Regions from separate parts of the Pseudomonas taetrolens genome, predicted to be linked through region 1. Evidence: predicted binding sites of a transcription regulator. Region 1 holds the regulator's gene; the other holds the start of a gene.
What was found. Region 1 encodes sigma-54, which starts transcription at its own class of promoters, with help from an activator protein. Its sites were predicted from a motif close to ANTGGCATNNANNTTGCTNT; they were not measured.

Region 1 (8,014 bases):
TCAAACGCTTGGGCATCCCGCTGATCTGCATGACCGGCAACCCGGACTCACCCCTGGCCAAGGCTGCCGATGTCAAACTCGATGCCCGCGTGGCCCAAGAGGCTTGCCCGCTGAACCTGGCCCCCACCTCTTCGACCACCGCAGCATTGGTACTGGGTGATGCCCTGGCGATTGCATTGCTTGAAGCCCGGGGCTTTACTGCCGAAGACTTCGCTTTCTCGCACCCGGGCGGCGCTCTCGGCCGACGCTTGCTGCTGAAAGTCGAGAATGTCATGCACAGTGGCGAAGAACTCCCCCAGGTAGTACGTGGCACATTACTTAAAGACGCGTTGATGGAAATGACCCACAAGGGCCTCGGCATGACCGTCGTCATTGATGAAGATGGCCGCCTGGCCGGAATCTTCACCGACGGTGACCTGCGCCGCACACTGGACCGTCAGATCGATATCCGCAACGCAACCATTGACTCGGTCATGACACCCCACGGCAAAACCGCCAGGGCCGACATGCTGGCAGCTGAAGCCTTGAAGATCATGGAAGACCATAAAATCAGCGCACTGGTGGTTATCGACAAGGAAGAGCGACCGGTCGGCGCCTTGAACATGCACGATTTACTTCGCGCAGGAGTCATGTGATGACCCTCGACCTGCTCCAGCGCGGCAAAGGCATCAAGCTTGCCATTTTCGACGTTGACGGCGTCTTGACCGACGGGCGTCTCTATTTCCTTGAAGATGGCAGCGAATTCAAAACCTTCAGCACCTTCGATGGCCAAGGCATAAAGATGCTGATGGCCGCCGGGGTTCAAACCGCGATTATCAGCGGCCGTAAAACCCCTGTGGTTGAACGCCGCGCACAGAATCTGGGCATCCCGTACCTGTATCAGGGCCGGGAAGATAAATTGGTCGTATTGAACGAGCTTCTCGGCCAACTCAACCTAAACTATGAACAGGTCGCCTATCTGGGCGATGATTTGCCTGACCTGCCGGTTATCCGTCGTGTCGGTCTGGGAATGGCCGTTGCCAATGCGGCCAGCTTCGTTCGCGAACATGCTCATGGCGTGACCCTGGCGCGTGGCGGTGAAGGTGCCGCCCGCGAATTCTGCGAGCTGATCCTGCGCGCCCAAGGCCGCCTGGACGCAGCCAACGCCGCCTACCTATAGAGCTTCCTATGCTGAGCAAAAAGATTCGTAACATCCTGTTATTCGCAGTCATTGCTGCGCTGTTCGCAGCCGTTGGCTATTGGAATATCAGCCCCGGACGCTTTCTCGACACCCCTGTAGTGGCTGTCGATGAATCTGCCATCGATTATTACGCCCTGAACGCCCGCAGCCTTCAGTACCTGCCGGACGGTAAACTGCAGTACGAAATGACCGCCGACAAGGTTGAACACGTAAAGGCTTCAGAGGTCTCTTTACTGACCAAGCCCGACCTGCAGATGTATCGCGGTACAGCGTACCCGTGGCACGTCCAGAGCGAACGCGGCGAAGTCAACCCGGACGGCAGCGAGGTTGAGTTGATTGACTCGGTACGCATCGCCCGGACCGACGAAAAAAAACGCACAACGGTTATTACCAGTAGCCGCATGACTGTATTCCCCCAGAAGCAATATGCGCAGACCCAGCAAGCCGTTAGAATCGACGGCGCTGGCGGCGTTACAACTGGCAAGGGAATGAAAGCATATTTGAAAGACGGCAGGATGGACCTGCTGTCCAACGTAAGAGGACAGTATGAGTCTCGTTAAAACCCTCCCTTTATTGCTCAGCCTGAGCGCAGCACTGGGAAGCGCGAGCGCCTGGGCTCTGCCGAACGATAACGAACAGCCTATCCGCATCCAGGCCAATGAAGCACAGCTGGATGACAAACAAGGCGTCGCTACCTACAAGGGTGATGTGATCATCACTCAGGGCTCGATGAAAATCACCGGCAACACCGTCACTATCACCCGCAACGCGGCGGGAGAAATTGACGTAGTGACGTCGGTGGGCAATCTTGCCTACTTCGAGCAGCTGCAAAAAGAATCTGATCCCAAACCGGTTCAGGCGTATGCCGTGACCATTCAGTACCATGCGCCGCAAAACCGCATCGTGCTGATCGACAGGGCCAAGGTCATTAACGACGGCAACACCACCGAAGGCGAGAAAATCGTCTACGACACGGTGAAACAGGTCGCCAATGCCGGTCGCGCCAATGGCAGCAGCGTCACCGCTCCACGTCCGCGCATCGACATGGTGATCCAGCCGAAGAAAAAAACCGACCAACAGAAGGCCCAGTAATGGCAACTCTGAAAGCCCAGCATTTGGCTAAAAGCTACAAGAGCCGCCAGGTGGTACGAGATGTCAGCCTGTCGATCGACAGCGGGCAAATCGTCGGCTTGCTCGGTCCTAACGGTGCGGGCAAGACCACGTGTTTCTACATGATTGTCGGCCTGGTCCAGGCCGATCAGGGTCGCGTGCTGATCGACGACCTCGACGTCAGCCATCAACCCATGCACGGTCGCGCACGTGCCGGTATCGGTTACTTGCCGCAGGAAGCTTCGATCTTTCGCAAGCTGTCGGTTGCCGACAACATCATGGCAATCCTCGAAACGCGCAAGGAGCTGGACAAGGCAGGTCGTCGCCAGGAACTGGAAAGCCTGCTGCAGGAATTCCACATCAACCACATCCGCGAAAACCTGGGCATGAGCCTGTCTGGGGGCGAACGCCGCCGGGTCGAAATTGCCCGCGCACTGGCCACTGCCCCCAAGTTCATCCTGCTCGATGAACCCTTTGCAGGCGTTGACCCCATTTCCGTAGGTGACATCAAGCAAATCATCCATCATCTGAAGGCCAAGGGTATTGGCGTGCTGATCACCGATCACAACGTCCGTGAAACCCTCGACATCTGCGAAACTGCGTATATCGTCAACGACGGTCAATTGATCGCTGAAGGTGATGCTGAAACGATTCTTGCCAACGAATTGGTGAGAGAAGTTTACCTCGGTCACGAGTTCCGCCTGTAATCGCAGGAATGGTGGAAACTCCTGGAGCGCTGACAAATAAAACATCCAACGACGTTTTATTCCACAAGCGCTCAGCCGTTTCCCGGGGCAACGGAAACTAATTAAGAACGCCCCTAGGCAAACACAGCGGTTTCAGGCATATAATTTGCTTATGTTTGGCGCTTCCGCGCCCTTGTAGTGGATGGCGCCATGTGCGCCGGCGAATAAGGTGTAAAGCCCCTGCCATGAAACCATCGCTAGTCCTGAGAATGGGCCAGCAGCTGACAATGACACCTCAGCTGCAACAAGCCATACGCCTGCTCCAATTGTCGACCCTGGACCTGCAACAGGAAATCCAGGAGGCCCTGGAATCCAATCCGATGCTCGAACGCCAGGAAGAAGGCGAAGACTTCGACAATTCGGACCCTATGGCCGACAACATCGAGCAAAAACCCAACAACGATATTCAGGAGCCTTCCTACCAGGAATCCGCCCCTACCGTGGACAACCTCGAGGAAGGCGAATGGAATGACCGCATTCCCAACGAGCTGCCTGTCGACACCGCCTGGGAAGACGTTTATCAGACCAGCGCCAGCAGCCTGCCAAGCAATGACGATGACGAGTGGGACTTCACCACCCGCACCTCTGCCGGTGAAAGCCTGCAGAGCCACTTGCTGTGGCAATTGAACCTTGTACCGATGTCCGACACTGACCGACTGATCGGTGTGACGCTCATCGACTGCATCAACAACCAGGGCTATCTCGACGAAACACTCGAAGAAATCCTCGAAGCGTTCGACCCGGAGCTGGACATCGAGCTCGATGAAATCGAAGCTGTCCTGCACCGCATCCAGCAATTCGAACCCGCCGGTATCGGTGCACGCAGCCTAGGCGAATGCCTGCTGCTGCAATTGCGTCAGCTGCCTGCCAAAACACCTTGGCTGAACGAAGCCAAGCGCCTGGTCACCGACTACATCGACCTGCTCGGCGCTCGCGACTACAGCCAGTTGATGCGTCGCATGAAGCTCAAGGAAGACGAGCTGCGCCAGGTCATCGAGCTGGTACAAAGCCTTAATCCGCGCCCGGGCTCACAAATCGAGTCCAGCGAAGCCGAGTACGTGGTACCTGACGTTATCGTGCGCAAAGATAACGAACGCTGGCTGGTGGAGCTCAACCAGGAGTCCGTGCCACGCTTGCGCGTCAACCCGCAATATGCCGGTTTCGTCCGCCGTGCCGACACCAGTGCCGACAACACGTTTATGCGCAATCAACTACAGGAAGCACGCTGGTTCATCAAAAGCCTGCAGAGCCGCAACGAAACCCTGATGAAAGTGGCGACCCAAATCGTCGAACATCAGCGCGGCTTCCTGGAGTACGGCGACGAGGCCATGAAGCCTTTGGTGCTGCATGACATTGCCGAAGCCGTAGGCATGCACGAATCCACGATCTCTCGGGTTACCACACAAAAATTCATGCATACCCCGCGCGGTATTTATGAGTTGAAGTACTTTTTCTCCAGCCATGTCAGCACTTCCGAAGGCGGCGAATGCTCGTCCACCGCGATCCGTGCCATCATCAAAAAACTGGTTGCCGCTGAAAATCAGAAAAAGCCGTTGAGTGACAGCAAGATCGCTGGTTTACTGGAGGCACAAGGTATTCAGGTCGCCCGTCGCACCGTCGCCAAGTATCGCGAATCCCTGGGAATCGCGCCTTCGAGCGAACGCAAGCGTTTGATGTAAGCCACGGGTTACAGCGTTTCAGTGGCAGGCTGCTCAGCCTGCCACTTTATGCAATGGCATCAAAAGGAGAAACTGTATGCAAGTCAACATCAGTGGACACCAACTGGAAGTCACCGAACCGCTGCGCGCTTACATCGGCGAAAAACTCGACCGACTGGAACGCCACTTCGACAAGATTACCAACGTACAGGTGACGATGGCGGTCGAAAAACTGAAACAGAAAATCGAAGCCACTCTGCATATCCATGGAGGGGAAGTCGTTGCCAATGCCGAGCATGACGACATGTATGCGGCAATTGACCTGCTCACTGACAAGCTTGATCGCCAACTGAAAAAGCATAAGGAAAAGACCCAAAGCCTGCTCCAGGGCGCGACCGGTCGTTAATACTCCCTACCCATGATTCGACTTGAAAATATCCTGACCCCCGGCCGTTCCCTCGTGAACGCGCCGGGCGGCAGTAAAAAGCGCGCACTCGAACAAATTGCCAACCTGATCAGTCGCGAAGTGCCTGATCTCGAAATGCAGGATGTTTTCGAGAGCCTTATTGCCCGTGAAAAACTCGGCTCCACCGGTTTTGGTAACGGAATTGCAATCCCCCATTGCCGCCTCAAGGGCTGCAAGTCGCCAGTCAGCGCCTTGCTGCACCTCGACGCCCCTATAGATTTCGACGCCATCGATGGCGCGCCGGTCGACCTGCTCTTCGTTTTGCTGGTACCTGAAGCGGCAACCGATGCACATCTGGAACTGCTCCGGCAGATCGCCAGCATGCTCGATCGTAAAGACGTGCGCGAGAAGCTGCGCGCCGCATCCAGCAACGAAGCGCTGTATCAGGTTGTTCTGGACGTACAGAACGGTCATTAATCATGCGCTTAGTTATTGTCAGCGGACGCTCCGGCTCCGGTAAAAGCACTGCCCTCGCCGTCCTTGAAGACAACGGTTTCTATTGCATCGACAACTTGCCTGCCGGCTTGTTGCCGGAGCTGGCGGAGCGTGCGCTGATTCACACCGAGCTGGCACAGCCGCTGGTGGCCGTATCGATTGATGCGCGAAACCTGCCGAGCCATTTATCGCGTTTTCCGCAATTGCTTGAAGAGGTGCGCAGTCGGCATATCCAGTGCGATGTGCTGTATCTGGATGCCGACGAAGAAACCTTGTTCAAGCGGTTCTCGGAAACCCGCAGACGTCACCCGCTGAGCAGTGCCAGCCGCTCTTTGGCCGAAGCGATCCGCGACGAGACGCAACTGCTGGGGCCGATTGTCGACCTTGCTGATCTCACCATCAACACCACCAACCTCAACCTGTATCAGTTGCGCGACACGATCAAGTTGCGCCTGCTGAACAAACCAGAAGCCGGTACTGCCTTTTTGGTGGAGTCGTTCGGCTTCAAGCGCGGGATGCCGGTGGACGCCGACCTGGTGTTTGATGTGCGGTGCCTGCCCAACCCGTATTGGAAACCCGAACTGCGAGAACAATCCGGGCTGGACCAGCCCGTCGTCGACTACCTGGCAGCCCAACCGGATGTCGAAGAGATGTTCCAGGACATCTCCAGCTATCTGCTCAAGTGGCTGCCGCGTTTTGCCGCCAGCAACCGCGCCTATGTCACCATTGGCATCGGCTGCACGGGCGGTCATCACCGCTCTGTCTACCTGACCGAACGACTCGGCAAGTGCCTGCAAAAAACTCTGAAGAACGTCCAGGTTCGCCACCGCGACCTTACTTGAAAGGATTTAACCCGCGATGCCTGCTCTGGAAATAGAAATCATCAACAAACTGGGCTTGCATGCTCGTGCATCCGCCAAGTTCGTGGGCATCGCCGGGAAATACCCCTGCCAGATCCAGGCAGGCCGCTCGCCGGAATCCATGGTCGACGGTAAGAGCATCATGGCAATGATGATGCTCGCTGCTGGCAAAGGGACTACCATTCATCTCAAGACTGAAGGTGAGCAAGAGCAGGAAGCGCTGGAAGCGCTGGTGACATTGATCAACAACTACTTCGATGAAGGCGAGTAATCACTGAAACGATCTCTGCAGGAGCGAGCTTGCTCGCGATGATCCCGTGCAGTGGCTGAATCGCAGTGATTTTGAAATCTGCTCGAGCAATCGAACGTCGTCCGATTGCCCGTGCAGGTTCAGATCATATAGCCGGCTTTCCCCTACCCCAATGCAGTGTCCATCACCATCATCAGACAGAACCCGACACACAACCCCAGACTGGCCAGCTTTTCGTGCCCGTTGCGACGCGACTCAGGGATGACCTCCTGAGTCACCACCAGCAACATAGCACCTGCCGCCAGGGCCAGGCCCAAGGGCAACAGCACCTGGGCAAGGTTTACCAGCCATGCGCACAGCACCGCAAACACAGGCTCAACCAGACCTGACGCCGCGCCCACCAGGAAGGCCCTCACCCGCGACATCCCTGCGCCCGCCAGAACCAACGCGATCACCAGCCCTTCCGGAACATCCTGAAGCGCAATCCCCATGGCCAGGCTATCGGCATCAGGCATGCCGCCACCCGCCGAAACCCCGACTGCCATACCTTCCGGAATGTTGTGCGCCACAATGGCAATCACGAACAACCAGATACGCGGGGCAATAACAGGTTCGCCCGGGCGACTGCTCAACCCTTGCGGTCCGGCCCCGGACACCTTGAGATCCACCAGGAACAGAAAAAACGCCCCCAGCTGGATACCCGCACTGACCAGCCCGCTTGAGGCCCAGGATGACAGCCCCAGATTTTCAGCGGCTGCAATGCCTGGAACGATCAACGAAAAGGCGGTGGCAGCCAGCATGACGCCCGCGCCGAAGCCCAGCAACGTATCGCTGACAGCCATCGGCATTTTGCGTATCACCAGCACCGGTACCGCCCCGAGTGCCGTTCCCAGCGCACAGAGCGCACCGCCCTGAAGCGCGCGCAACATCCGCGGCTCAAGATCCAGCCAGACCAGCCCCTTTGCAACCAACAAGGCCGTGCCCGCCAACAGCAAGAGCGAGCCCAGGGCATAACGAAACATCCGTACACCGCCGACCGCTAATATTTGCGTGCCCATAATCCGCCTGAATCCTTTTGAGTAGGCTTGGCTCAGGCCATCGCAGCCTGATAACGACGCGCCACTTCTGGCCAATTGATCACACTGTAGAACGCATTGATGTATTCGGGGCGACGATTTTGATAGCGCAGATAGTAGGCATGCTCCCACACATCCAACCCCAGAATCGGTGTATTACCGTTCATCAGAGGACTGTCCTGGTTGCCACTGCTTTCGATCACCAGTTTTTTTTGCGGAGTCACGCACAACCA
Region 2 (8,014 bases), 710 kb from region 1:
AGCGCCCTCGCCCGCCACAAACGCAAGGTGTTGACACTGACCCCGCGCCAGCCGACAACCGGCGTGTCATAGGCCACGGCCCGCACGGTTTCACCGGGCCACCAGGTCTGGTGCGGCTCGTCGTGCTCGTCCAGCCGGGTTTCAACCGCCCCACCGAAGCCGACGTCGTACACCACCTCTGCGCGCTCAAACTCCCAGGGGTTGCCGAAATCCAGCCAGTTCTCGGTTTGCTCCTGTTGCCAGCCATCGACAATGCTCTGCCGGAACAACCCGTGCTCATAGCGAATGCCGTAACCATGAGCAGCAACTCCCAGACTCGACATGCTTTCCATGAAACACGCAGCCAATCGACCCAGGCCACCGTTGCCAAGGGCCGCATCAGGCTCCAGCAGGCGAATGCGCTCCAGGTCGACCCCAAGCTCGGCCATGGCCTCACGCGCCACATCCAGCAGCCCCAGGTTGCTCAGGCTGTCGTACAGCAACCGCCCGATCAGAAACTCCAGCGAGAGGTAATACACCCGCTTCTGGCCTTTGCGATAAATCTGCCGCGTGTGGTCCATCCAGTGCTCGACCATATGGTCGCGGGCAGCCAGTGCAATGGCTTCAAACCAGTCATGGTCAAACGCGTGATCCGGGTCCTTACCCACCGCGTAAGTCAGTTTGGCGAGGACGGCAGCGCGAAAAGCGGCCACCTGTGCGTCACAAACAAGCGGTTCCTGAGCCATCGATACAACCTCAGCGAGATGAAGCGATTCGAAGAAAGAATGGGTTCAGACTAGACCGTTCGACCGACAGGACGTGCTTTGATTCGGGTTTTTTTTGCTGATATGCGCAATAAAACTGACCGAATGCACACCGCCCCAAAACGAGGCAGGCCGACCGCAAAGCGCCTCAAAACATGGCCTTGAGAGAAAATCCGGCAAATGGTTGTTCACGCGTTCACCAACCCCGGTATGATCGCGCGCCCTGATGCACGCTGGAATATAAGCCTGATGAAGTCCAACCTGATTGCCGCCGCGGAAATCGACCGTCTCGATACCTGGGCCAAATACTCCGCGCCCATGTGCGGCTCCTGCATTTCCAGCTGCTGCACCTTGCCGGTCGAGGTCAAGGTCAAGGACCTTGTCCGCATCGGCCTCGTCGATGAGTTCGAGCTGGGTGACCCGCCCAAGAACATCGCCAAGCGCCTGCAGAAAGAAGGGATCGTAGAGCGCTTCAACCAGAAGTCGGGGATTTTCACCCTGCAGCGCATGAGCAATAACGACTGCCTGTTTCTGGATCGAAAATCGCGCATGTGCACCATCTACGAAAAGCGCCCCGACACGTGCCGCAACCACCCGCGAGTAGGCCCACGCCCTGGCTATTGCGCGTACATCCCCAAGGCCGTTGAACGTAAAAACAGCAGCGAGAAGCTGATGGTGTTCTAACCCTCGGCCCTGTAGCCGCTGCCGCAGGCTGCGATACGAGTTCGCAACGCCGCTGCGCGGCCCATCGCAGCCTGCGGCAGCGGCTACAGAGCAAATCCCGGACACAAAAAAACGCCCCCGACCGCAAGGTCGGGGGCGTTTTTGTAACCGCTAACTAAGTGACTTAGTTTTTGGCTTTTTTGGCAGCGCGGGTACGCTCGCCTTCGTCCAGGATCTTCTTACGAAGACGGATGGACTTAGGTGTCACTTCACACAGCTCGTCGTCCTGGATGAATTCCAGAGCTTGTTCCAGGGTGAATTTCACCGGTGGAACCAGAGCGATGGTTTCGTCTTTACCCGAAGCACGCATGTTGTCGAGCTTCTTGCCCTTGGTAGGGTTAACGCCCATGTCGGTGTCACGGCTGTTCAGACCAACGATCTGACCGTTGTAGACTTCTTGACCGTGTTCAACGAACAGCTTGCCACGCGCCTGAAGAGTTTCCAGGGAGTAGGTCAGCGCCTTGCCAGTCTCAACCGATACCAGAACGCCGTTCTGACGGCCGGACATGTGGCCCGACTTCATAACGTCGTAACGATCGAAGATCGAGGTCAGGATGCCAGCACCGTTGGTCAGGGTCAGGAACTGGTTACGGAAACCGATCAGACCACGAGCAGGGATGTTGTATTCCAGACGAACACGGCCTTTGCCATCCGGCACCATGTTGGTCAGGTCGCCCTTACGCAGGCCCATCTCTTCCATCACCTTGCCCTGAGAATCTTCAGGGGTGTCGATGGTTACGTTCTCGAACGGTTCGTGCTTCACGCCGTCAACAAGACGGATGATCACTTCAGGACGACCAACGCCCATTTCGAAGCCTTCGCGACGCATGGTTTCGATCAGAACCGAAAGGTGCAGTTCGCCACGGCCGGAAACCTTGAACTTGTCAGCCGAGTCGCCTTCTTCAACGCGCAGTGCAACGTTGTACAGCAGCTCTTTGTCCAGACGTTCCTTGATGTTACGGGAAGTCACGAACTTGCCTTCTTTACCGCAGAAAGGCGAGTCGTTTACCTGGAAGGTCATGGAAACGGTTGGCTCGTCAACGGTCAACGGCTTCATCGCTTCAACGTTCAGCGGATCACACAGGGTGTCGGAGATGAACAGCGAATCCATACCGCTGATGCAAACGATGTCGCCTGCCGAAGCTTCTTCAACGTCTACACGGTGCAGACCGTGGTGACCCATCAGCTTCAGGATACGACCGTTGCGTTTTTTGCCGTCAGCGTCGATGGCAACAACCGGAGTGTTCGGCTTGACGCGACCACGAGCGATACGGCCAACGCCGATAATGCCCAGGAAGCTGTTGTAGTCCAGTGCCGAGATTTGCATCTGGAACGGACCGTCACGGTCAACTTTTGGTGCCGGTACGTTGTCGACGATCGACTGGTACAGCGGGGTCATGTCTTCAGCCATGTCGGTGTGGTCAAGACCAGCAATACCGTTCAGGGCGGAGGCGTAAACCACTTTGAAGTCCAGCTGTTCTTCGGTAGCACCCAGGTTGTCGAACAGGTCGAAGATCTGATCCAGAACCCAGTCCGGACGCGCGCCTGGACGGTCAACCTTGTTGATGACCACGATTGGACGCAGGCCGGCTTCGAAAGCCTTCTTGGTCACGAAACGGGTTTGCGGCATAGGGCCGTCTTGAGCGTCAACCAGCAGCAGAACGGAGTCAACCATCGACATTACGCGTTCAACTTCGCCGCCGAAGTCGGCGTGGCCCGGGGTGTCCACGATGTTGATGTGGTAGCCGTTCCAGTTGATAGCGGTGTTCTTGGCAAGAATGGTAATGCCGCGCTCTTTTTCCTGGTCGTTGGAGTCCATCACGCGCTCGTCGTTGAGCTCGTTGCGCTCCAGAGTGCCGGATTGACGCAAGAGTTTGTCTACCAGGGTAGTTTTACCGTGGTCAACGTGAGCAATGATGGCGATGTTACGTAGATTTTCGATCACTTGTGTATCTCGATCAGAGGATTCGGTGTGCTGACTGAGTCCAGGCAGCGATTAACAGTAGAGTCCGTAAAAGCCGTTACAGCTTGACGGCGGCGTCGGGGGGCCGGTGACGCAGGCCACAGGCATACAGCCCCGGGCTCTTAGCTCGGTCGATAAACGCGCACATTGGCATGTCCCTCACTGAGCAAATGGTGGGCATGCAGGCGACTCATCACGCCTTTGTCGCAATACAACAGGTACTGACGGGTATCATCCAGTTCCTTGAAGCGGCTGTTCAGTGCATAGAACGGCAACGCTTGTACTTCGATGCCAGCCAGTTCCAGCGGTTGATCTTCCTGAGCATCCGGGTGACGGATGTCGATCACGATCTGACCCGCGAGCACCTCGCTGACCTCTTCGACTTGCAAGTCCTGGCCCAACTCATCGATCACACGATCGATCGGCACCAGTTTGGCCCGCTCAAGCGCTCGCTCAAGCACGGCCATATCGAACTGTTGTTCTTCGTACTCCACGCGGTTGCGTTTTGCGTGGGTCTTGGGGTTAACCGAAATCACCCCGCAATATTCAGGCATGTGCTTGGCGAAATCGGCCGTACCGATTTGCACCGCCTGGTCGATGATGTCCTGCTTATGGCTGGCAATCAGTGGGCGCAACACCAGTTTGTCGGTCACGCAATCAATCACCGACAGGTTGGGCAGCGTCTGGCTGGACACCTGGGAAATCGCCTCGCCGGTCACCAGCGCATCGATTTCGAGCCGGTCCGCAATACGGGACGCAGCGCGTAACATCATACGCTTCAAAATGACGCCCATATGACTGTTATCGACTTTGCCGAGAATTTCCCCCAAAACTTCTTCGAACGGAACGCTGACAAACAGCACGCGCTGCGAGCTGCCGTACTTCTTCCATATATAGTGCGCGACTTCCATCACGCCCAGTTCGTGGGCACGCCCGCCGAGGTTGAAGAAGCAAAAGTGGCTCATCAGGCCGCGGCGCATGATCTGGTAGGCCGCTACCGTCGAGTCGAAGCCGCCGGACATCAACACCAGGGTCTGCTCAAGCGCCCCCAGTGGATAACCGCCGATGCTGTCGTGCTGGCTGTGGATCACAAACAACCGTTGGTCGCGAATTTCGATACGGACTTCAATTTCCGGGTTTTTCAGCGAAATTCCGGCGGCACCACACTGACGCCGCAGCTGGCTGCCGACGTATTTTTCGACTTCCATGGACGAAAACGGGTGCTTGCCAGCGCGCTTGCAGCGCACCGAAAAGACTTTACCCGCCAACGTTTCACCGAAGTGCAATTTGCACTTGGCAACGACGTCGTCGAAATCGCCCAAAGGGTACTCATCGACTTGCAGGAAATGCGCGATGCCCGGCATGCAGCTCAGGCGATCAGTCATTTCCTTCAAGGCTTTGGGGTCACTCACGCGCGTTTGCAGCTCGATGTTGTCCCACACGCCTGTCACCACCACAGCCGGGTCCAGATCGCGGAGCACGGCACGGATGTTTTTGGCCAATTGACGGACGAAACGCATCCGAACCGGACGGCTCTTGATCGTGATTTCGGGGAAGACTTTAACGATTAGTTTCATGAAAACAGCGCGCGAGCAGCCTGCCAAAAAAGGGGGGCGCGGATTATAGCGGAAATTGCTCAAGGTTTAACCAGTTATCGTACAAACGGTTTTTCGCGCACCAAAATAGAACATAAAGCGTGGATTTCGCCTCATTTGGGTGCGATTAATCCCGCTAATAGGTAGTCTGCGGCGCTAACGCGCTTGAGATTGGGGCATTCCGCCCAAGTCGGGGCACTGGCATGCAATTTGCTCCCTTGTGAGGCAGGTCGCCTTGGCAGAGTATTCGCGCCGGCATCAACCACATTTAACGGGCTACTCCACTACCAGCCCGAAGCCACCCCGGAGGACACTATGTCGAAGTCGGTTCAACTCATCAAAGATCATGACGTCAAGTGGATTGATCTGCGCTTCACTGACACCAAAGGCACTCAGCACCACGTAACCATGCCGGCTCGTGATGCGCTCGATGAAAACTTCTTCACCGACGGCAAAATGTTCGACGGCTCCTCCATTGCTGGCTGGAAAGGCATCGAAGCGTCCGACATGATCCTGCTGCCAGACGACAGCACTGCCGTTCTGGACCCGTTCACCGAACAGCCTACGCTGATCCTGGTGTGCGACATCATCGAACCTTCGACCATGCAAGGCTATGACCGCGACCCACGCGCCATCGCTACCCGTGCCGAGGAATACCTGAAGTCCACCGGTATCGGCGACACCGTATTCGTCGGTCCAGAACCTGAGTTCTTCATCTTCGACCAAGTGAAGTTCAAGTCCGACATCTCCGGCTCCATGTTCAAGATCTACTCCGAACAAGGCTCCTGGATGTCCGACCAGGACGTGGAAGGCGGCAACAAAGGCCACCGTCCAGGCGTCAAAGGCGGCTACTTCCCGGTTCCGCCGTTCGACCATGACCACGAAATCCGTACCTCCATGTGCAACGCCATGGAAGAGATGGGCCTGGTCATCGAAGTTCACCACCACGAAGTGGCAACGGCTGGCCAGAACGAAATCGGCGTGCAGTTCAACACCCTGGTGAAAAAGGCTGACGAAGTTCAGACCCTGAAATACTGCGTACACAACGTGGCAGACGCTTACGGCCGTACCGCTACTTTCATGCCTAAGCCTCTGTACGGCGACAACGGCTCGGGCATGCACGTCCACATGTCCATCTCCAAGGAAGGCAAGAACACCTTCGCTGGCGAAGGCTATGCCGGCCTGTCCGACACCGCTCTGTACTTCATCGGCGGCATCATCAAGCACGGTAAGGCCCTGAACGGCTTCACCAACCCGGCTACCAACTCCTACAAGCGTCTGGTACCAGGTTTCGAAGCACCGGTCATGCTGGCCTACTCGGCTCGCAACCGTTCCGCATCGATCCGTATTCCTTACGTGTCCAGCCCTAAGGCGCGCCGTATCGAAGCACGCTTCCCGGATCCGGCAGCCAACCCGTACCTGTGCTTCGCAGCACTGATGATGGCTGGTCTGGACGGTATCCAGAACAAGATCCACCCTGGCGACGCTGCTGACAAAAACCTGTACGACCTGCCGCCTGAAGAGGCGAAAGAGATCCCACAAGTTTGCGGCAGCCTGAAAGAAGCCCTGGAAGAGCTGGACAAAGGTCGTGCGTTCCTGACCAAAGGCGGCGTTTTCAGCGACGATTTCATCGACGCCTACATCGCCCTGAAAAGCGAAGAAGAAATCCAGGTACGTACCTTCGTACACCCACTGGAATACGAGCTGTACTACAGCTGCTGATCCAGTAGCGTTCGCGCAAGCGACGTGATTTAAAAAGGCTTCCTTCGGGAGGCCTTTTTTATGGGCGGCCTGGCGGTATTCAAGGCGAGCCAGGGTGGATGCTCCTGGCAATCCGCACGTGTGAGCCCGACTGAAACCTTTCATCCAATTTGCACTATATTGGTGCAATCACTGCTTAAATATTATCTGACCACCCCACTTTGGTTCAAAACGTCTCGATGACGGGGCTGCGACGCCATTAAATCGGGCTCAAGGCGCCTATTTCAGGTGATTCGCGCTTCTTTTCGGAGCTTTGGTTTGGTTTTTGCATTTTCCTTGCACCAGCGCCTCACTCGCGCATGCAATCCGGGATCGTCCCATGACCATCAGTGATGCCCTGCACCGTCTGTTACTCGACAACCTGACCACCGCCACGCTTTTGCTCAATGCCGACTTGCGGCTTGAGTACATGAACCCTGCGGCGGAAATGCTGCTGGCCATTAGCGGTCAACGCAGTCATGGGCAATTCATCAGCGAGCTGTTCACTGAGTCCACCGAAGCACTGCACTCATTGCGCCAGGCTGTTGAGCAGGCCCACCCGTTTACCAAGCGCGAGGCCATGCTGACTTCGCTCACCGGCCAATCCCTTACAGTGGATTACGCCGTAACGCCGATCCTGAGCAATGGCAACACCCTGTTGCTGCTCGAGGTTCACCCCCGCGACCGACTGCTGCGCATCACCAAGGAAGAGGCCCAACTGTCCAAGCAGGAAACCAGCAAGATGCTGGTGCGCGGCCTGGCCCACGAAATCAAAAACCCGTTGGGTGGCATTCGCGGCGCGGCGCAGCTGCTGGCGCGGCAGTTGCCCGACGAAAGCCTGCGCGACTACACCAATGTCATCATCGAAGAAGCCGACCGCCTGCGTAACCTGGTCGATCGCATGCTGGGCTCAAATAAACTGCCTTCGCTGGCCATGACCAATGTTCACGAAGTCCTCGAGCGCGTGTGCAATCTGGTTGAAGCCGAGACGCAAGGCAGCATCACGCTGGTGCGTGACTACGACCCGAGCCTGCCCGACTTGCTGATCGACCGTGAGCAGATGATTCAGGCCGTGCTCAATATCGTGCGTAACGCCATGCAGGCCATCAGCAGCCAGAACGAGCTGCGCCTGGGACGCATCACGCTGCGCACCCGCGCCATGCGCCAGTTCACCATTGGCCATATTCGTCATCGATTGGTGACGAAAATAGAAATCATCGATAACGGGCCAGGCATACCGGCCGAGCTGC

Region 2: a site for sigma-54 is predicted at 5,222-5,241, ahead of glnA (glutamate--ammonia ligase). Genes of this name have one in related genera too.

Annotation. Positions count from the first base shown of each region.
Region 1 is NZ_LS483370.1:3,872,606-3,880,619, forward strand. Features, by position in the region: gene DQN55_RS17960 (KpsF/GutQ family sugar-phosphate isomerase) at 1-635, shown strand, start outside; gene DQN55_RS17965 (KdsC family phosphatase) at 635-1,159, shown strand; gene lptC (LPS export ABC transporter periplasmic protein LptC) at 1,168-1,740, shown strand; gene lptA (lipopolysaccharide transport periplasmic protein LptA) at 1,727-2,272, shown strand; gene lptB (LPS export ABC transporter ATP-binding protein) at 2,272-2,997, shown strand; gene DQN55_RS17985 (RNA polymerase factor sigma-54) at 3,222-4,715, shown strand; gene hpf (ribosome hibernation-promoting factor, HPF/YfiA family) at 4,792-5,100, shown strand; gene ptsN (PTS IIA-like nitrogen regulatory protein PtsN) at 5,113-5,577, shown strand; gene rapZ (RNase adapter RapZ) at 5,580-6,437, shown strand; gene DQN55_RS18005 (HPr family phosphocarrier protein) at 6,454-6,726, shown strand; gene DQN55_RS18010 (ZIP family metal transporter) at 6,870-7,763, opposite strand; gene DQN55_RS18015 (superoxide dismutase) at 7,796-8,014, opposite strand, start outside.
Region 2 is NZ_LS483370.1:4,579,860-4,587,873, forward strand. Features, by position in the region: gene DQN55_RS21035 (glycogen/starch/alpha-glucan phosphorylase) at 1-725, opposite strand, end outside; gene DQN55_RS21040 (YkgJ family cysteine cluster protein) at 990-1,427, shown strand; gene typA (translational GTPase TypA) at 1,591-3,411, opposite strand; gene thiI (tRNA uracil 4-sulfurtransferase ThiI) at 3,552-5,006, opposite strand; gene glnA (glutamate--ammonia ligase) at 5,340-6,746, shown strand; gene glnL (nitrogen regulation protein NR(II)) at 7,105-8,014, shown strand, end outside.